One region of the Pseudomonas sp. GW822-FHT06D10 genome, then DNA from elsewhere that is predicted to be linked to it. Evidence: riboswitches for the same ligand, from Rfam matches in the RefSeq annotation. Region 1 holds a riboswitch; the other holds the start of a gene.
What was found. A riboswitch is a leader RNA that binds a small molecule or an ion and turns the genes downstream of it on or off. The one in region 1 is predicted to bind cobalamin.
Positions count from the first base shown of each region.

Region 2: another riboswitch for cobalamin. It lies ahead of AC1RL5_RS00970 (CbtB domain-containing protein); the one in region 1 lies ahead of cobO (cob(I)yrinic acid a,c-diamide adenosyltransferase).

Region 1 is NZ_JBXALN010000006.1:412,094-419,923, forward strand. Features, by position in the region: gene AC1RL5_RS22575 (class I SAM-dependent methyltransferase) at 1-279, shown strand, start outside; gene AC1RL5_RS22580 (PQQ-dependent sugar dehydrogenase) at 282-1,601, opposite strand; gene AC1RL5_RS22585 (hypothetical protein) at 1,672-2,253, opposite strand; cobalamin riboswitch at 2,425-2,657, shown strand; gene cobO (cob(I)yrinic acid a,c-diamide adenosyltransferase) at 2,739-3,350, shown strand; gene AC1RL5_RS22595 (cobyrinic acid a,c-diamide synthase CobB) at 3,361-4,701, shown strand; gene bluB (5,6-dimethylbenzimidazole synthase) at 4,694-5,344, shown strand; gene cbiB (adenosylcobinamide-phosphate synthase CbiB) at 5,341-6,249, shown strand; gene cobD (threonine-phosphate decarboxylase CobD) at 6,242-7,234, shown strand; gene AC1RL5_RS22615 (cobyric acid synthase) at 7,231-7,830, shown strand, end outside.
Region 2 is NZ_JBXALN010000001.1:197,194-205,023, reverse strand. Features, by position in the region: gene cobN (cobaltochelatase subunit CobN) at 1-2,942, opposite strand, end outside; gene cobW (cobalamin biosynthesis protein CobW) at 2,946-4,016, opposite strand; cobalamin riboswitch at 4,115-4,326, opposite strand; cobalamin riboswitch at 4,468-4,693, shown strand; gene AC1RL5_RS00970 (CbtB domain-containing protein) at 4,790-4,978, shown strand; gene AC1RL5_RS00965 (CbtA family protein) at 4,990-5,691, shown strand; gene AC1RL5_RS00960 (cobalamin biosynthesis protein) at 5,688-6,101, shown strand; gene cobM (precorrin-4 C(11)-methyltransferase) at 6,184-6,930, shown strand; gene nfuA (Fe-S biogenesis protein NfuA) at 7,104-7,688, opposite strand.

The sequences.
Region 1 (7,830 bases):
GAGCGAGCGGGGCAGCTTGGCTGTTTCGACCTGATCTTCATCGATGCCGACAAGGCCAACTACCCGGCCTACCTGGAGGCTGCGCTGGGCCTGTTGCGAGTTGGCGGGCTGCTGGTGTTCGACAACACCCTGTGGAGCGGGCGCGTGCTGGAGACCGATTCCCTGAGCGAGGATACCCGAGCCATCCAGGCGCTCAATCGCGCCTTGAAGGATGACTCGCGTATCGATCTGTCGCTGCTGCCGCTGGGAGATGGTCTGACGCTGTGCCGCAAGCGTTGAGCCTAGGGGGCTTTGGCGGCGGAGACTCGCCAGATCTTGTTGCCGACATCGTCGGCCACCAATAACCCGCCTTGCTGGTCGATCACCACTCCGACCGGGCGTCCCATGGCTTTCTCGTCGGCATTGAGAAAGCCGCTAAGCACATCGATCGGCGCTCCATTGGGCTTGCCGGCGCTGAATGGCACGAAAATCACCTTGTAGCCGCTATGGGGCTTGCGATTCCAGGAACCGTGCTGGCCGATGAAGGCGCCTTCGGTGAAGGGGGCGGGGAGCTTGCTGCCGTCGGCGAAGGTCAGCCCCAGCGACGCGGTGTGCGGGCCTACCGCGTAGTCCGGGGCGATGGCCTTGGCCACCAGGTCGAGGTTCTGCGGTTTGACCCGTACATCCACATGTTGCCCGTAGTAGCTGAAGGGCCAGCCATAGAACGCGCCATCCTTGACCGAGGTGATGTAGTCCGGCACCAGGTCGCTGCCGATTTCGTCCCGCTCGTTGACTGCGGTCCAGAGTGCGCCGCTGGCCGGCTCCCAGGCCAGGCCATTGGGGTTGCGCAGGCCGGTGGCGAACAGGCGGTGCTGGCCGCTTTCACGGTCCACCTCCCAGATCGCCGCCCGGCCTTGCTCCTTGTCCAGGCCGTTTTCGCCGACGTTGCTGTTGGAGCCCACGGTGACGTAGAGCTTGCTGCCGTCCTTGCTGGCGATGACGTTCTTGGTCCAGTGATGGTTGAGGGTGCCGCCGGGCAGGTCGACCACCTTGGTGGCGGCTGCGCTGATCTGGGTGTCGCCGCTCTGGTAGGGAAAGCGCAGTAGCTTGTCGGTATCGGCCACATACAGGTCATTGCCCACCAGAGTCATGCCAAAGGGCGAATTGAGGTTCTCCAGAAACACTGTGCGGGTCTCCGCCACGCCATCGTGATCCTGGTCCCTTAGCAGGGTGATGCGGTTGGCGCTGGGCACGGCCGCCCCGGCACGGCCCATGACCTTGCCGGCGATCCAGCCGCGAATGCCCTGGCTGTCATCCGGTTTGGGCGGGGCGTTGGTTTCCGCCACCAGCACATCGCCATTGGGCAGGACGTAGAGCCAGCGTGGATGGTCGAGGTTCTCGGCGAAAGCCTTGACCTGGGTGCCGGCCGCGGCCTGGGGTTTTGCGCCTTGCGGCCAGCCGATGGCGGGGGCGATGTTGACCGTGGGGATCAGCGTCGGGTTGGGTTCCGGCAGCTTGGGGTTGGGGCCGGTGCCGTCGGACACCTGCAGGCTGGAAGTTTCGCCGCAGGCGGCGAGGCCGGCGGCGATGGCGATCAGTAGGCTGTGCTGAAGCTTGAGCATGCGAATTTCCCTATGAGTGCACGGACGTCGTAGTCATAGAGAAGCATAGCCAGTCGATGGTTCCGCCTGATCAGCGGGCCTCCTTGAAGAGCACGGCGACGCCCGGGTGGTAGTGGCCGGCCTCGTTGTGCAGCTTGCGATACGCGTAGGGGAAGTACCAGGCCACGGCGCAGCAGTGCTCTTTCTGCAGTTCGTCGAGCATGTCCTGGAGCTCTTCCGGCGTAGCGCTGTGCTGGGATTTTTGTGGGGCAACGAACAGGCAACCCAGTCTCAGGTCGCTGGCGTAGCTGATCTTTTTTGCATCCTGGGCAACGTCCAGCAGTGCCTGGGTCAGGTTCAGGCTGTTGACCCTTGGCCAGCGCTGGGTGGCGTGGATGTAGGCGCGCTCTTCCTTGGTGGCCAGGTACAGGTCGGTGCGGGCGTTGCGCGCACCTTCTTCCTGCTGTTTCCTGCTGGGGCTGTGTTCCAGGCTGACCATCTCGGCCATCCAGGCCGACGCGCTGAGCAGCCCGAGATTGGCCTGCTCGTCGAACCAGTAGGGCGTTTCGTTATCGCCGCGAACCGCGTTGTAGCGATCGATGCAATCGAACCAGCGTTCCAGCATCGGGCGCAGGAATTCCAGCTTCGGATTGCTGATGATCATGCCTTGCATCGAACTCACCCCTTATTGTTGTGTGGTTGGCGCCTGGGGCGCTGAAAAGTGGCTATTTGATATCATTGCTCTGAGTGTGGCACAAGATTGGCGTCAGTTTATTGATGCAGTGCAGTTTTGTGCTGGGGGCGACGGCCGGCTTTAATTGACGCTCCACCCCCAACCCTCTAACCTTCGCGACTTGTTTCAGGTGCTCTGTGGCCCGTGGCCGACAGAGTGAAACAGGGAAGCCGGTCAGGGTCTGTTCCAGTGATGGAGCCGACGACGATTCCGGCGCTGCCCCCGCAACGGTAGATGAGTCAAGACTGCGCCTGACGCCACTGTGTCAATGACACGGGAAGGCGCGCAGTCCGGCAGCCATGCCGCTCATGAGCCCGGAGACCGGCCTGATCCATCCAACGGCATCACGGTGGGCGATGCCAGGCTAGCGCCGTCTGTTCCTTTTCCCTGCCCCCCGTTCCCCAGCCCCAACGGAGAGCTGCCCCATGAGTGAATCCCCCGATCGTGACGAGCGCCATCTGGCGCGCATGTTGCGCAAAAAAGCCGTGATCGATGAACGCATTGCCAACTCGCCCAACGAATGCGGCCTGCTGCTGGTATTGACCGGCAACGGCAAGGGCAAGAGCAGCTCGGCCTTCGGCATGCTGGCGCGGTCCATGGGCCACGGCATGCAGTGTGGCGTGGTGCAGTTCATCAAGGGGCGTAACAGCACCGGCGAAGAACTGTTCTTCCGGCGTTTCCCCGAGCAGGTGCGCTTTCACGTGATGGGCGAAGGCTTTACTTGGGAAACCCAGGATCGCCAGCGCGATATCGCTGCGGCTGAAGCCGCCTGGGCGGTTTCCAGGGAGTTGCTGAGCAACCCGGATATTGGCCTGGTGGTGCTCGACGAGCTGAACATTGCCCTCAAGCACGGCTACCTGGACCTGGATCAGGTGCTCAGTGACCTGCAGGCCCGTCCGCCCATGCAGCATGTGGTAGTGACCGGTCGCGGCGCCAAGCCGGAGATGATCGAGCTGGCCGATACCGTGACCGAGATGGGCATGGTCAAGCACGCCTTCCAGGCCGGGATCAAGGCGCAGAAAGGTGTCGAGCTGTGAGCGTGAATTCATGACTGATGTTCGTCATTGCCCGGCAGTGTTGATCGCCGCACCGGCTTCCGGCCAGGGCAAGACCACGGTGACCGCGGCCCTGGCCCGCTTGCACCGCAACCAGGGGCGCAAGGTCCGGGTCTTCAAGTGCGGCCCGGATTTTCTCGACCCGATGATTCTTGAGCGCGCCAGTGGTGCCGCGGTGTACCAGTTGGACATGTGGATGGTGGGCGAGCAGGAAAGCCGCCGTCTGCTCTGGGAGGCGGCGGGAGAGGCCGACCTGATTCTGATCGAAGGGGTCATGGGCCTGTTCGATGGCACCCCTTCCAGCGCCGATCTGGCGCGGCATTTCGGCGTGCCGGTGCTGGGGGTGATCGATGGCACCGCCATGGCCCAGACCTTCGGCGCCCTGGCTTTGGGCCTGGCGCGCTACCAGCCGGACCTGCCGTTTGCCGGGGTGCTGGCCAACCGGGTTGGTACCCTGCGCCATGCGCAGTTGCTGGAAGGCAGCCTGACGGAAGGCTTGCGCTGGTATGGCGCCTTGTCCCGGGAAACCGATATCGAGCTGCCCAGCCGCCATCTGGGGCTGGTGCAGGCCAGCGAGTTGAATGATCTGGACCTGCGCCTGGATGCCGCCGCCGAGGCCCTGGCCAGCAGTTGCCAGGTGGAACTGCCGCCAGCGGTGAGTTTTGCCGCACCCACGCCGGTGGCTTGCGCGCCGCTGCTCAAGGGCGTGCGGATTGCCGTGGCGCGGGACGAGGCGTTTGCCTTCACCTATGGCGCCAGCCTCGATCTGTTGCGAGCCATGGGGGCGCAGTTGAGCTTCTTCTCGCCGATCCACGATACCCAGCTGCCCGACGCGGACAGCCTGTACCTGCCCGGCGGCTATCCCGAATTGCACCATCAGGCCCTGGCCCGCAACAGCAGCATGCTGCAGGCCATTCGTGCCCATCACGCGGCCGGCAAGCCGCTGCTCGCCGAGTGCGGCGGCATGCTCTACCTGCTGGACTCCCTGACCGATGTCGAAGGCCAGCGTGCCGAGCTCCTGGGCCTGCTGCCCGGAGATGCGGTAATGCAGAAGCGCCTGGCGGCACTGGCCTTGCAGGCGGTGGATTTGCCCGAAGGCAGTCTGCGCGGCCACACCTATCACCATTCCCTGACCAGCACCGAGCTGCTGCCCATCGCCCGTGGGCTCAGCCCCAACGGCGGGCGCGGCGCGGAAGCGGTGTATCGCCAGGGACGGATGACGGCCTCTTATGTGCACTTCTATTTCCCGTCCAATCCGGCGGCGGTGGCGGCGTTGTTTGCGCCGGGCGCGCCTGTTGAGCCGGTTTTAGCCGAGGGCGTGGCGGGTGAGTGAGCAGGGGTTCTCTGAGGCGCAGCGCGAGGGGGTCTACCGGGCCATCGCCGAGCGCCGCGACATGCGTCATTTCGCGGGTGGCAGTGTCGAGCCGGCAGTGTTGCGGCGCTTGCTGGAAGCAGCGCATCAGGCGCCCAGTGTCGGGTTGATGCAGCCCTGGCGTTTTATTCGCATCAGCGACCGCCTGTTGCGCAAGCACATCCAGCAGTTGGTGGAGGTGGAGCGGGTGCGCACCGCCCAAGCCCTGGGTGAGCGTTCCGACGAGTTCATGAAGCTCAAGGTCGAAGGCATCAACGATTGTGCCGAGGTGCTGGTGGCCGCCTTGATGGATGACCGCGAACGACACATCTTCGGCCGTCGGACCCTGCCGGAGATGGACCTGGCGTCCCTGTCCTGCGCCATCCAGAACCTGTGGCTGGCGGCCCGCAGCGAAGGCTTGGGAATGGGGTGGGTGTCTTTGTTCGATCCTCAGGCCCTGGCCGATCTGCTGGGGCTGCCGGCAGGTGCCAAGCCCGTGGCCGTGCTGTGCCTGGGCCCGGTCACCGAATTCTACCCGGCGCCGATGCTGGCCCTGGAAGGCTGGGCGCAACCGCGGCCGCTGAGTGAGTTGTTGTATGAGAATTACTGGGGAGTGAGTCAATGAGTGTGGCCTTGCTGAGTGTCGCCGGGGTCGCGCTGGATGCGCTGCTGGGCGAACCCAGGCGCTGGCATCCGCTGGTGGCGTTCGGCCGTGTGGCCGATCGTATCGAGCAACGTTTCAACTCCGCCGGCCGTGGCTGGCGCAGCCATGGCGTCACCGCCTGGGTGCTGGCGGTGGTGCCCCTGACCCTGGTGGCCACAGCGCTGTCCTGGTTGCCCTACGTCGGCTGGCTGGTGGAAATCCTGGCGTTGTACTGCGCCTTGGGCCTGCGCAGCCTCGGCGAGCATGTGGAGCCGGTGGCCCAGGCGTTGCGCAGTGACGATCTGGAAGAAGCGCGCCGCCGGGTGGGGTTTCTGGTGAGTCGCCAGACCAGTGAACTGGACGCCACCGAAGTGGCCCGCGCGGCCACCGAATCGGTGCTGGAAAACGGCAGCGACGCGGTGTTCGCCGCGCTGTTCTGGTTTGCCGTGGCCGGCGCGCCCGGGGTGGTGCTCTACCGTCTGAGCAATACCCTGGATGCGATGTGGGGCTACCGCAACGAGCGCTTCGAACGCTTTGGCTGGGCTGCGGCGAAGATTGACGACCTGCTCAATTACATTCCCGCGCGCCTGGTGGCCCTGACTTACGCCTTGCTGGGCAAGACCCGGCTGGCACTCAAGTGCTGGCACCGCCAGGGCCCGACCTGGGACAGCCCGAATGCTGGCCCGGTGATGGCGGCCGGGGCGGGCGCCCTGGGAGTGGAGCTGGGTGGCGCAGCGATTTATCACGGTGAGCTGCATCAGCGCCCGCAACTGGGTGAAGGCGAGCCGGCCAGTGCCGGTTCCATTGATCGTGGCTGGCAGCTGGTGCAGCGGGGTGTCTGGCTGTGGCTGCTGATTCTTTGCCTGGGGGCTGAATTCTATGCTTGAGCACGGCGGACGACTGCGCAAGGCGGCCGAGCAATACGGGATTGCCGAAGATGCCTGGCTGGACTTGTCCAGCGGGTTGGCGCCCTGGCCGTTTCCCCTGCCGCCCATTGCGCTGCGTGCCTGGGCGCGCCTGCCGGAAACCGATGACGGACTGGAACAGGCGGCCCGCGAATACTACGGCGCCAGTGAAGTGCTGCCGGTGGCCGGCTCCCAGGCAGCAATCCAGTTGCTGCCGCGCTTGCGTCGAGCGGGCAAGGTCGGTGTGCTGTCGCCCTGTTATGCCGAACATGCCGAAGCCTGGCGCCGCAGCGGCTACCGGGTACGCGAAGTGCTGGAGCAGGAAGTGGATTTCTTCCTCGACAGCCTCGATGTGCTGGTGGTGGTCAACCCGAACAACCCTACCGGACTGAGCCTGACCCCGGAGCGCCTGCTGGACTGGCACGCGCGCCTGGCTCAGCGTGGCGGCTGGCTGGTGGTGGACGAAGCCTTCATGGATAACACCCCGCACCTGAGCCTGGCCCGCCACGCCCATCAGGTGGGGCTGATTGTGTTGCGTTCGTTCGGCAAGTTCTTTGGTCTGGCCGGAGTACGCCTGGGTTTTGTCCTGGCCGAGCGCCGGCTGCTCAAACTGCTGGCGGAGCAGGTCGGACCCTGGGCGGTCAGCGGGCCGACCCGGGTGGTGGGGCAGGCCTGCCTGCGCGATACCCAGGGGCACGCCCGGCAAAGGTTGCGCAGCGAAGCGGCGAGCGAGCGTTTGGTTGAAGTCCTCGAGCGCCATGGTCTCAAGCCCCAGGGCGGTTGTGCGCTGTTTCAGTGGCTGATCAGTGCCGAGGCCGAATCGCTTTATCACTTCATGGCGCGCCGCGGCATTCTCCTGCGGCTGTTTACCCATAACAGCAGCCTGCGCTTCGGCCTGCCCGCCGAGGAGGCCGATTGGGATCGCCTGGAACAGGCGCTGCAGGCCTATCGCAAGGAATATCCATGAGCACTCTGATGGTTCAAGGCACCACCTCGGATGCCGGCAAGAGCACCCTGGTGACGGCCCTGTGCCGTTGGCTGCGGCGCCAGGGTGTCAGCGTGGTGCCGTTCAAGCCCCAGAACATGGCCCTCAACAGTGCGGTGACTGCCGATGGCGGCGAGATCGGTAGGGCCCAGGCCGTCCAGGCCCAGGCGGCCAATCTGGCGCCCCACACCGACATGAACCCGGTGCTGCTCAAGCCCAACAGCGATACCGGCTCTCAGGTAATCATTCACGGCCGCGCCGTGACCAGCATGAACGCGGTGGCCTATCACGACTACAAGGCCATCGCCATGCAGGCCGTACTGGCTTCCCATGAGCGCCTGAAAAGCGCTTATCAGGTGGTGATGGTGGAAGGCGCCGGCTCGCCGGCGGAGATCAACCTGCGGGCCGGCGATATTGCCAACATGGGCTTTGCCGAGGCGGTGGACTGCCCGGTGCTGCTGATCGCCGACATCAACCGCGGTGGAGTCTTCGCCCATTTGGTGGGCACCCTGGAACTGCTGTCTCCCAGTGAGCAGGCCCGGGTAAAGGGCTTCATCATCAACCGCTTTCGTGGCGAC
Region 2 (7,830 bases), on a different contig from region 1:
ACCGCCGCATCGAACAGGCGGATCAGGTTGGCGAAGGCATCGCGGAAGAACCCGGAAACCCGCAGGGTCACATCGACCCGCGGCCGGTCCAGCAGGCTCAGGGGCAGGATCTCGAAGTCATCGACCCGCTGGCTGCCGGTGGCCCACACCGGGCGTACCCCCATCAGGGCCATGGCCTGGGCGATGTCATCACCGCCGGTGCGCATGGTGGCGGTGCCCCAGACCGACAGGCCCAATTGCAGCAGGTGGTCGCCGTGATCCTGCAAGTGGCGTTCGAGAATCAGGTTGGCCGACTGGAAACCGATGCGCCAGGCGGTGGTGGTGGGCAGGTTGCGCACGTCCACCGAGTAGAAGTTGCGCCCGGTGGGCAGCACGTCCAGGCGCCCGCGGCTAGGCGCGCCACTAGGGCCGGCAGGCACGAAACGCCCGTTCAGGGCGTCCAGCAGGCCGCGCATTTCCTCCGGGCCACAGGCGTCCAGACGCGGTGCTACCACCTCGCGCAGGCCGTCGATGATGCTCTGCACCGGCTCCCAGCCGGGTTCGTCCAGCTGTGGGACGGGCCCTTGCAGCGCCGCTTCGATCAACCCGGCGGCGTAGAGCTCCAGGCGCTCGCGAACGTCACCGGCGGTGCGCCACAGCGCCTCGCTCAACTGTTGCAGCACGGGCGGGCGGCGCCCGGTCCAGGGCTCGGACAGGGCACAGTCCAGGGGGTCGAAGCCCAGGCCGAAAGCCTTGGCCAGGGCCCGTAGCAGGCTGGCATGCGCGCCCTTGCCGTCGCCCCGGGGAATGCGTAGCAGGGCCAGCAGGGTGTCGATGCGCAAGCGCCCCTCGGGGGACTCGCCGAACAGGTGCAGGCCATCGCGGATCTGCGATTCCTTGAGGTCGCACAGGTAGGTGTCCAGGCGCGGCAGCCAGAGCGCGGCGTCGGCGTCGCTGTCGAGCTGTTCGCCCAGTTGCAGCTCGCGGTCGATATGGGTCTCGCGCACCAGTTTGAGGATGTCCCGCTGCAGCTCCCGGGCCCGGCGCGGGTCCAGCAACTGGGCTTCGTAGTATTCGTCCGCCAGCAGTTCCAGGTTGCGCAGCGGGCCATAGGTCTCGGCGCGGGTCAGGGGCGGCATCAGGTGATCGATGATCACCGCCTGGGTGCGGCGCTTGGCCTGGGCGCCCTCCCCCGGGTCGTTGACGATAAAGGGGTAGATGTTCGGCAACGGCCCCAGCAGCGCATCCGGCCAGCATTGCTCGGAAAGCCCCACGCCCTTGCCCGGTAGCCATTCCAGGTTACCGTGCTTGCCGACATGGATCAGCGCGTGGGCGCCGTAGGCCTGGCGCAGCCAGAAGTAGAACGCCAGGTAGCCATGGGGCGGCACCAGGTCCGGGTCGTGGTAGACCGCGCTGGGGTCCACCTGGTAACCCCGGGCCGGCTGGATACCGACGAAGGTCAGGCCAAAGCGCAGGCCGGCGATCATCATCCGCCCGTCGCGGCACATCGGGTCTTGCTGCGGTGTGCCCCAGCGCGCCAGCACCGCTTGGCGGTTGGCTTCGGGCAGGGCCTGGAACAGCGTCAGGTAGTCGGCCATGGCCAGGCTTTGCTGGCAGGGGCGCTGGTCCAGGCTGTCCAGGTCGTTGCTGACCCCGCCCAGCAACTGCTGGATCAACTCGGTGCCGCTGGCGGGCAGTTCGGCCGGCAGCGGATAGCCTTCGGCGTGCAGTGCCTTGAGGATGTTCAGCGCCGCTGCCGGGGTGTCCAGGCCCACGCCGTTGCCGATGCGCCCGTCCCGGGTCGGGTAGTTGGCCAGTACCAGGGCCACGCGCTTGTGGCCGTTGTCCAGGCGCCCCAGTTCGACCCAGCGCCGGGCCAGTTCGGCGACGAAATCCATGCGTTCGGGCTGGCCGCGATAGCAGACCACGTCCGACTGGCTGCGCTCGCTGCGCCAGGCCAGGTCCTTGAAGCTGATGGGCCGGCTGATGATGCGCCCGTCCAATTCCGGCAAGGCGATGTGCATGGCCAGGTCCCGCGGCCCCAGGCCTTGCTCACTGTCACGCCAGCCCGGTTCGTTGTCCTGGGCGCAGATCGCCTGGATCACCGGGATATTGCGGCGGAACGGCCGCAGGTGCGGGGCTTCGGGGCTGGACTGGGCAAAGCCGGTGGTATTGAGGATCACCCCGGCCGCGGTTTCATCCAGCCAGTCTTCCACCTGGCTCAGGCAGCCGGGCTCCTTGAGGCTGGCCACCGCTATCGGCAAGGGGTTGAGGCCCGCCGCCAGCAAGCGCTGGCAGAACAGGTCGATAAATCCGGTGTTGGCCGCCTGCAGGTGGGAGCGGTAGAACAGCAGCGCCGCCACGGCTTGCCCCGGCTGCCAGTCGGCCTGCCAGTCACTGAGGGCAGCCTGGCTTTTGTGCGGGTGGTAGATCGCCGTGCGTGGCAGGGCCTGCGGTTCGCTCCAGGGGTAGTCGCGCCCCAACAGGCCGCTGGCCAGGCAGCGGTAGAAATTCAGCGCGTTGTCGCGCCCGCCCTGGCGCAAAAACTGCCACAGGCGGTCGCGTTCGCCGGCAGCCACCGTGCTCAAGTCGCTGAGTTCCGGGTCCGGGCGGTCGTCCCCCGGCACCAGGATCAACTGCACCCCGCGCCTGGACAGCTCCACCAACTGCTCGACGCCGTAGCGCCAGTAGGCGATGCCACCGTGCAGGGAAATCAGGATGACCTTGGCGTGGCGCAGCACCTGGTCCACATACAGATCCACCGAGGCGTGGTTCTGCACCTGCATCGGATTGGCCAGGCGAAAGCTGGGGTAGTCCTCGGGCAATTGCTCGGCGGCGTCCGCCAGCAGCGCCAGGCTGGAATCGCCGCTGCACAGGATCACCAGCTCGGCGGGGGTTTGTCCCAGGTCGGCAATGTTGTCATCCGACACGAAACCGCCGGGCTGGGTCCTGAGCAGGTGCATGGCTTAGACGCTGAGGGCGGCGCGCAGTTGCGCTTCGAGCTGGGCGGCGTCCAGTTCCTGGCCGATCAGCACCAGACGCGTGGTACGGGCCTCGTCGGCGCCCCACTTGCGGTCGAAGTGCTTGTCGAAGCGCGTGCCCACGCCCTGGATCAGCAAACGCATCGGCTTGTTGGGGATCGCGGCAAAACCCTTGACCCGCAGGATGCCGTGCTTGACCACCAGTTGGGTCAGGGCGTCCAGCAGCAGGCTTTCGTCGGCCTGGGGCAGCTCGATGGAGATGGAATCGAAGGCGTCGTGATCGTGGTCGTCGTGATCGTCATCGCCGTCATGGTGATGGTCGTGGTGGCTGTGGCGGCCGTCGATGTGTTCCTCGGAACCGGCACCCAGGCCCAGCAGCACATCCAGGGGCAGGCGACCGCTGCTGGCTTCGATGACCTTGACCGCCGACGGCAGCTCCTCGGCCACTTCCAGGCGCACCTTGGCCAGGTCTTCGGGGCTGATCAGGTCGGTCTTGTTGAGGATCACCAGGTCGGCGCTGGACAGCTGGTCGGCGAACAGCTCATGCAGCGGCGATTCGTGGTCCAGGTTGGGGTCGAGCTTGCGCTGGGCGTCCACTTGATCGGGGAAGGCGGCGAAGGTGCCGGCGGCCACGGCCGGGCTGTCGACCACGGTGATCACCGCATCGACGGTGCAGGCACTGCGGATTTCCGGCCACTGGAAGGCCTGGACCAGAGGCTTGGGCAGCGCCAGGCCGGAGGTCTCGATGAGGATGTGGTCCAGGTCGCCACGGCGCGCCACCAGTTCGCGCATCACCGGGAAGAACTCCTCCTGCACGGTGCAGCACAGGCAACCGTTGGCCAGCTCGTAGACTCGGCCGCTGGCCTCTTCCTCGGTGCAGCCGATGGCGCATTGCTTGAGGATTTCGCCGTCGATGCCCAGCTCGCCGAATTCGTTGACGATCACCGCAATGCGCCGGCCCTGGGCATTGTCCAGCATGTGCCGCAACAGGGTGGTTTTGCCCGAGCCGAGGAAGCCGGTGACGATGGTGACGGGAAGTTTGGCCAGTGTTTTCATCGGATGCCCTTTGGCAAAAGGAGGCGGGCAAACGGGACGAGAACCACAACGCCGGGCGCGCGGAGATTTCGCCACCGGATCACCCCGCCCGGTTGTAGTGAGAATCTTGGATCGAGGCAGGTCTCCTGGCTGAGGGCTTGCCAGTCGTCGGACCGGCGATTGCTGCGCCTTCCCACCGGCGTCGTCGACGCCCATGCAGTGGCCTTGCAGCAATCGAACCCTTCACAGTTGCGGGGGCAGCCGCGGCATCGACCGCGTTCCCTTCTTAGCTTCGACCCGTGGCCGAAGAACCTCGAAAGCGCAAGGCTACGCAGAGCCAGGGGGACGGTCAATCGACAATGCGCCCGTAGCAGCCGGCTTGCCGGCGAAAGAGCCATTGAACCTTGCACCAGCGCGGCGCACACCTGCGCAGCGGTCACGGCAATTGACGCCCCTGCCCCGCCCATGATCTCCTACACACCTTGTTACGGGTGCCCTTTACAGGGTGAAACGGGAAACCGGTGAATCACGTGCTTAACTAAAAAGCCGTGGCCAGTCCGGTGCTGCCCCCGCAACGGTAAGCGAGCGAAGTGTCAGATCCACTGTGCCAAGGCATGGGAAGGCGACACTTGCCGGTACGGCATGACACAGCCCTGCCCCTCGCAAGCCCGGAGACCGGCCCGCAACACTTACATAACAACCCGCGGTGGGCGGGCGCTGTTGCAAACCCTGCGTGGCCATCACGCGGGGTTTTCCTGCGCCTCTACCCCGCTGACACTCCAGAGGGAAGCGCCATGTCGATCATCAGCAGCACCAGCCACTCCGCCAGCACGACCTCCACCCTGAGCCAGCGCCTGGTGGCCGCCATCGGCGCCTCGATCCTCGGCGCGTGCCTGGTGTACTTCGCCGGCTTCTCCCACATCGAGGCGGTGCACAACGCGGCCCACGACACCCGCCACAGCGCCGCCTTCCCTTGCCATTGAGACCTGCCGACATGATCAAGCGTATCGCGCAAACCGCAGGTTTCACCGGCCTCTTGGCCGCCCTGCTGCTGACCCTGCTGCAAAGCTTCTGGGTCGCCCCGCTGATCCTGCAGGCGGAAACCTATGAAAAGGCCCCCGCGGCCGAAGTCCATGAGCACGCCGAAGGCGCCATGGCCGCCCACAGCCACGATGCCGAAGCCTGGGAGCCGGAAGACGGTTGGCAGCGCGTGCTGTCCACCACCGGAGGCAACCTGGTGGTGGCCGTGGGCTTCGCCCTGATGCTGGCCGGCCTCTACACCCTGCGCGCGCCGAACCGCACGTCCCAGGGCCTGCTCTGGGGCCTGGCCGGCTATGCCACCTTCTGCCTGGCGCCGACCCTGGGCCTGCCGCCGGAACTGCCGGGCACCGCCGCAGCCGACCTGGCACAGCGGCAGATCTGGTGGGTCGGCACCGCCGCCTCCACCGCTGTGGGCATTGCCCTGATCGTGTTCGCCCGCAACTGGCTGCTGAAGGTCCTGGGCGCGGCCATCATCGCCGTACCCCACGTGATCGGCGCGCCGCAGCCGGAAGTGCATTCGATGCTGGCCCCGGAAGAACTGGAAGCGCAATTCAAGATCGCCTCGCAACTGACCAATGCGGCCTTCTGGCTGGCCCTCGGGCTGATCAGCGCCTGGTTGTTCCGGCGCAAGAGCGCGGGCCAGTACTCGGCATGATCGAAGTGAGCGCAGCGCCGACCCTGGTGGTCGGCCTGGGCTGCCAGAAAGGCTGCCCGGTGACCACGCTGCGCGCCTTGCTCGACCAGGTCCTGGCGGCGCACCAGTGGCAGGCCCGGCAGGTCCTGGCCCTGGCCAGCATCGACCTCAAGCGCAACGAACCCGGCCTGCTGCAACTGGCGGAGCAACTGCAACTGCCGCTGACCTGTTTCAGCAGCGGCCAGCTCGCCCCCTTTGCCCTGCGCCTGAGCCACCGTTCACAGATCGCCTTCGAACGTACCGGCTGCTACGGCGTGGCCGAAAGTGCTGCCCTGGCCCTGGCCGAACAGCTGTCACCCGGCCCGGCCACACTGCTTGTTCCCCGGCAAAAATACGCCCAGGCCACCCTGGCATTGGTCGCCGCCCGGTAGAATCCCCGATAATCCCCACCTTCGATCATGAGCAATCTTCATCTGAAGCACGGCTCCCGACCTTTTTTCACAGGACACAGCCATGACTGTCTATTTCATCGGCGCCGGCCCCGGCGACCCGGAACTGATCACCGTCAAGGGCCAGCGCCTGATCCATCGTTGCCCGGTGATCATCTACGCCGGCTCCCTGGTCCCCCAGGCAGTGCTCGACGGGCACCGCGCGGAGCGGGTGATCAATAGCGCCGAACTGCACCTGGAGCAGATCATCGAGGCCATCAAGCAGGCCCATGCCCGGGGCCAGGACGTGGCCCGGGTACATTCCGGCGACCCGAGCCTGTATGGCGCCATCGGCGAGCAGATCCGCTGCCTGCGGGAGCTGGGCATCCCCTTCGAGATCATCCCCGGGGTCACCGCCACCGCCGCCTGCGCTGCCCTGCTGGGGGCCGAACTGACCCTGCCGGACGTCTCCCAGAGCGTGATTCTTACCCGCTACGCGGACAAGACCGCGATGCCTGCCGGCGAGGATTTCGCCAGCCTGGCGGCCCACGGCGCCACCATGGCCATTCACCTGGGGGTCAATAACCTGCCGAAGATCGTTGCCGAGTTGCTGCCCCACTACGGCGCAGACTGCCCGATTGCAGTGGTGCACCGCGCCACCTGGCCGGATCAGGACTGGGCCCTGGGAACCCTGGCGGACATCGTCGACCAGGTGGCGGCCAAGGGTTTTCGGCGCACGGCACTGATCCTGGTGGGCCGGGTGCTGGCCACGGATGCATTCAGCGAATCGTCGCTGTACCGCGCCGGGCACGCCCACCTCTACCGCCCTTGACCCCCTTTGCGGGAGCTGGCTTGCCAGCGAAGGCGATCTGGGAATTGGTGCAAGGCTCTAGGGCCCTTTCGCCGGCAAGCCGGCTCCTACGGAGGCTTTTGGGGGGAGCTGGCTTGGGGGCATAAAAAAACGGCGCTCACGGGGCGCCGTTTTTTCAAGTCGCAGCGAACGCCTTAGTAGTAGGCGTTTTCTTTCTGCGTGTGGTCGGTGACGTCACGTACGCCCTTGAGCTCCGGAATGCGCTCGAGCAGGGTGCGCTCGATGCCTTCCTTCAAGGTCACGTCGGCCTGGCCGCAGCCCTGGCAACCGCCGCCGAACTGCAACACGGCAATGCCGTCCTCGACCACGTCGATCAGGCTGACCTGGCCGCCGTGGCTGGCCAGCCCCGGGTTGATCTCGGTTTGCAGGTAGTAGTTGATGCGCTCGTTGACCGGGCTGTCGGCATTGACCATCGGCACCTTGGCGTTGGGCGCCTTGATGGTCAGCTGGCCGCCCATGCGGTCGGTGGCGTAGTCGACCACCGCATCATCGAGGAAACCTTCGCTGAAGGCGTCGATGTAGGCGGTGAAGCTTTTCAGGCCCAGGGCCTTGTCTTCGGGTTTCTCTTCGCCCGGCTTGCAATAGGCGATGCAGGTCTCGGCGTACTGAGTCCCTGGCTGGGTGATGAAGATGCGGATGCCAATCCCCGGGGTGTTCTGCTTGGATAGCAGATCAGCCAGATAATCGTGGGCGGCGTCGGTAATGGTTATGGCGCTCATGGTGGTTCCTCGCAGACGTGGGCGCAGTTTACGCCAATCCAAGCCGCTGACAAAGTCCTAGTATTTTTGTCGGGATAGACTTTGGTATAGAGCGTCCCCGGGCCGCGCCAAGGCGCAGTCCGGGGGCGATGACAGCTCTATG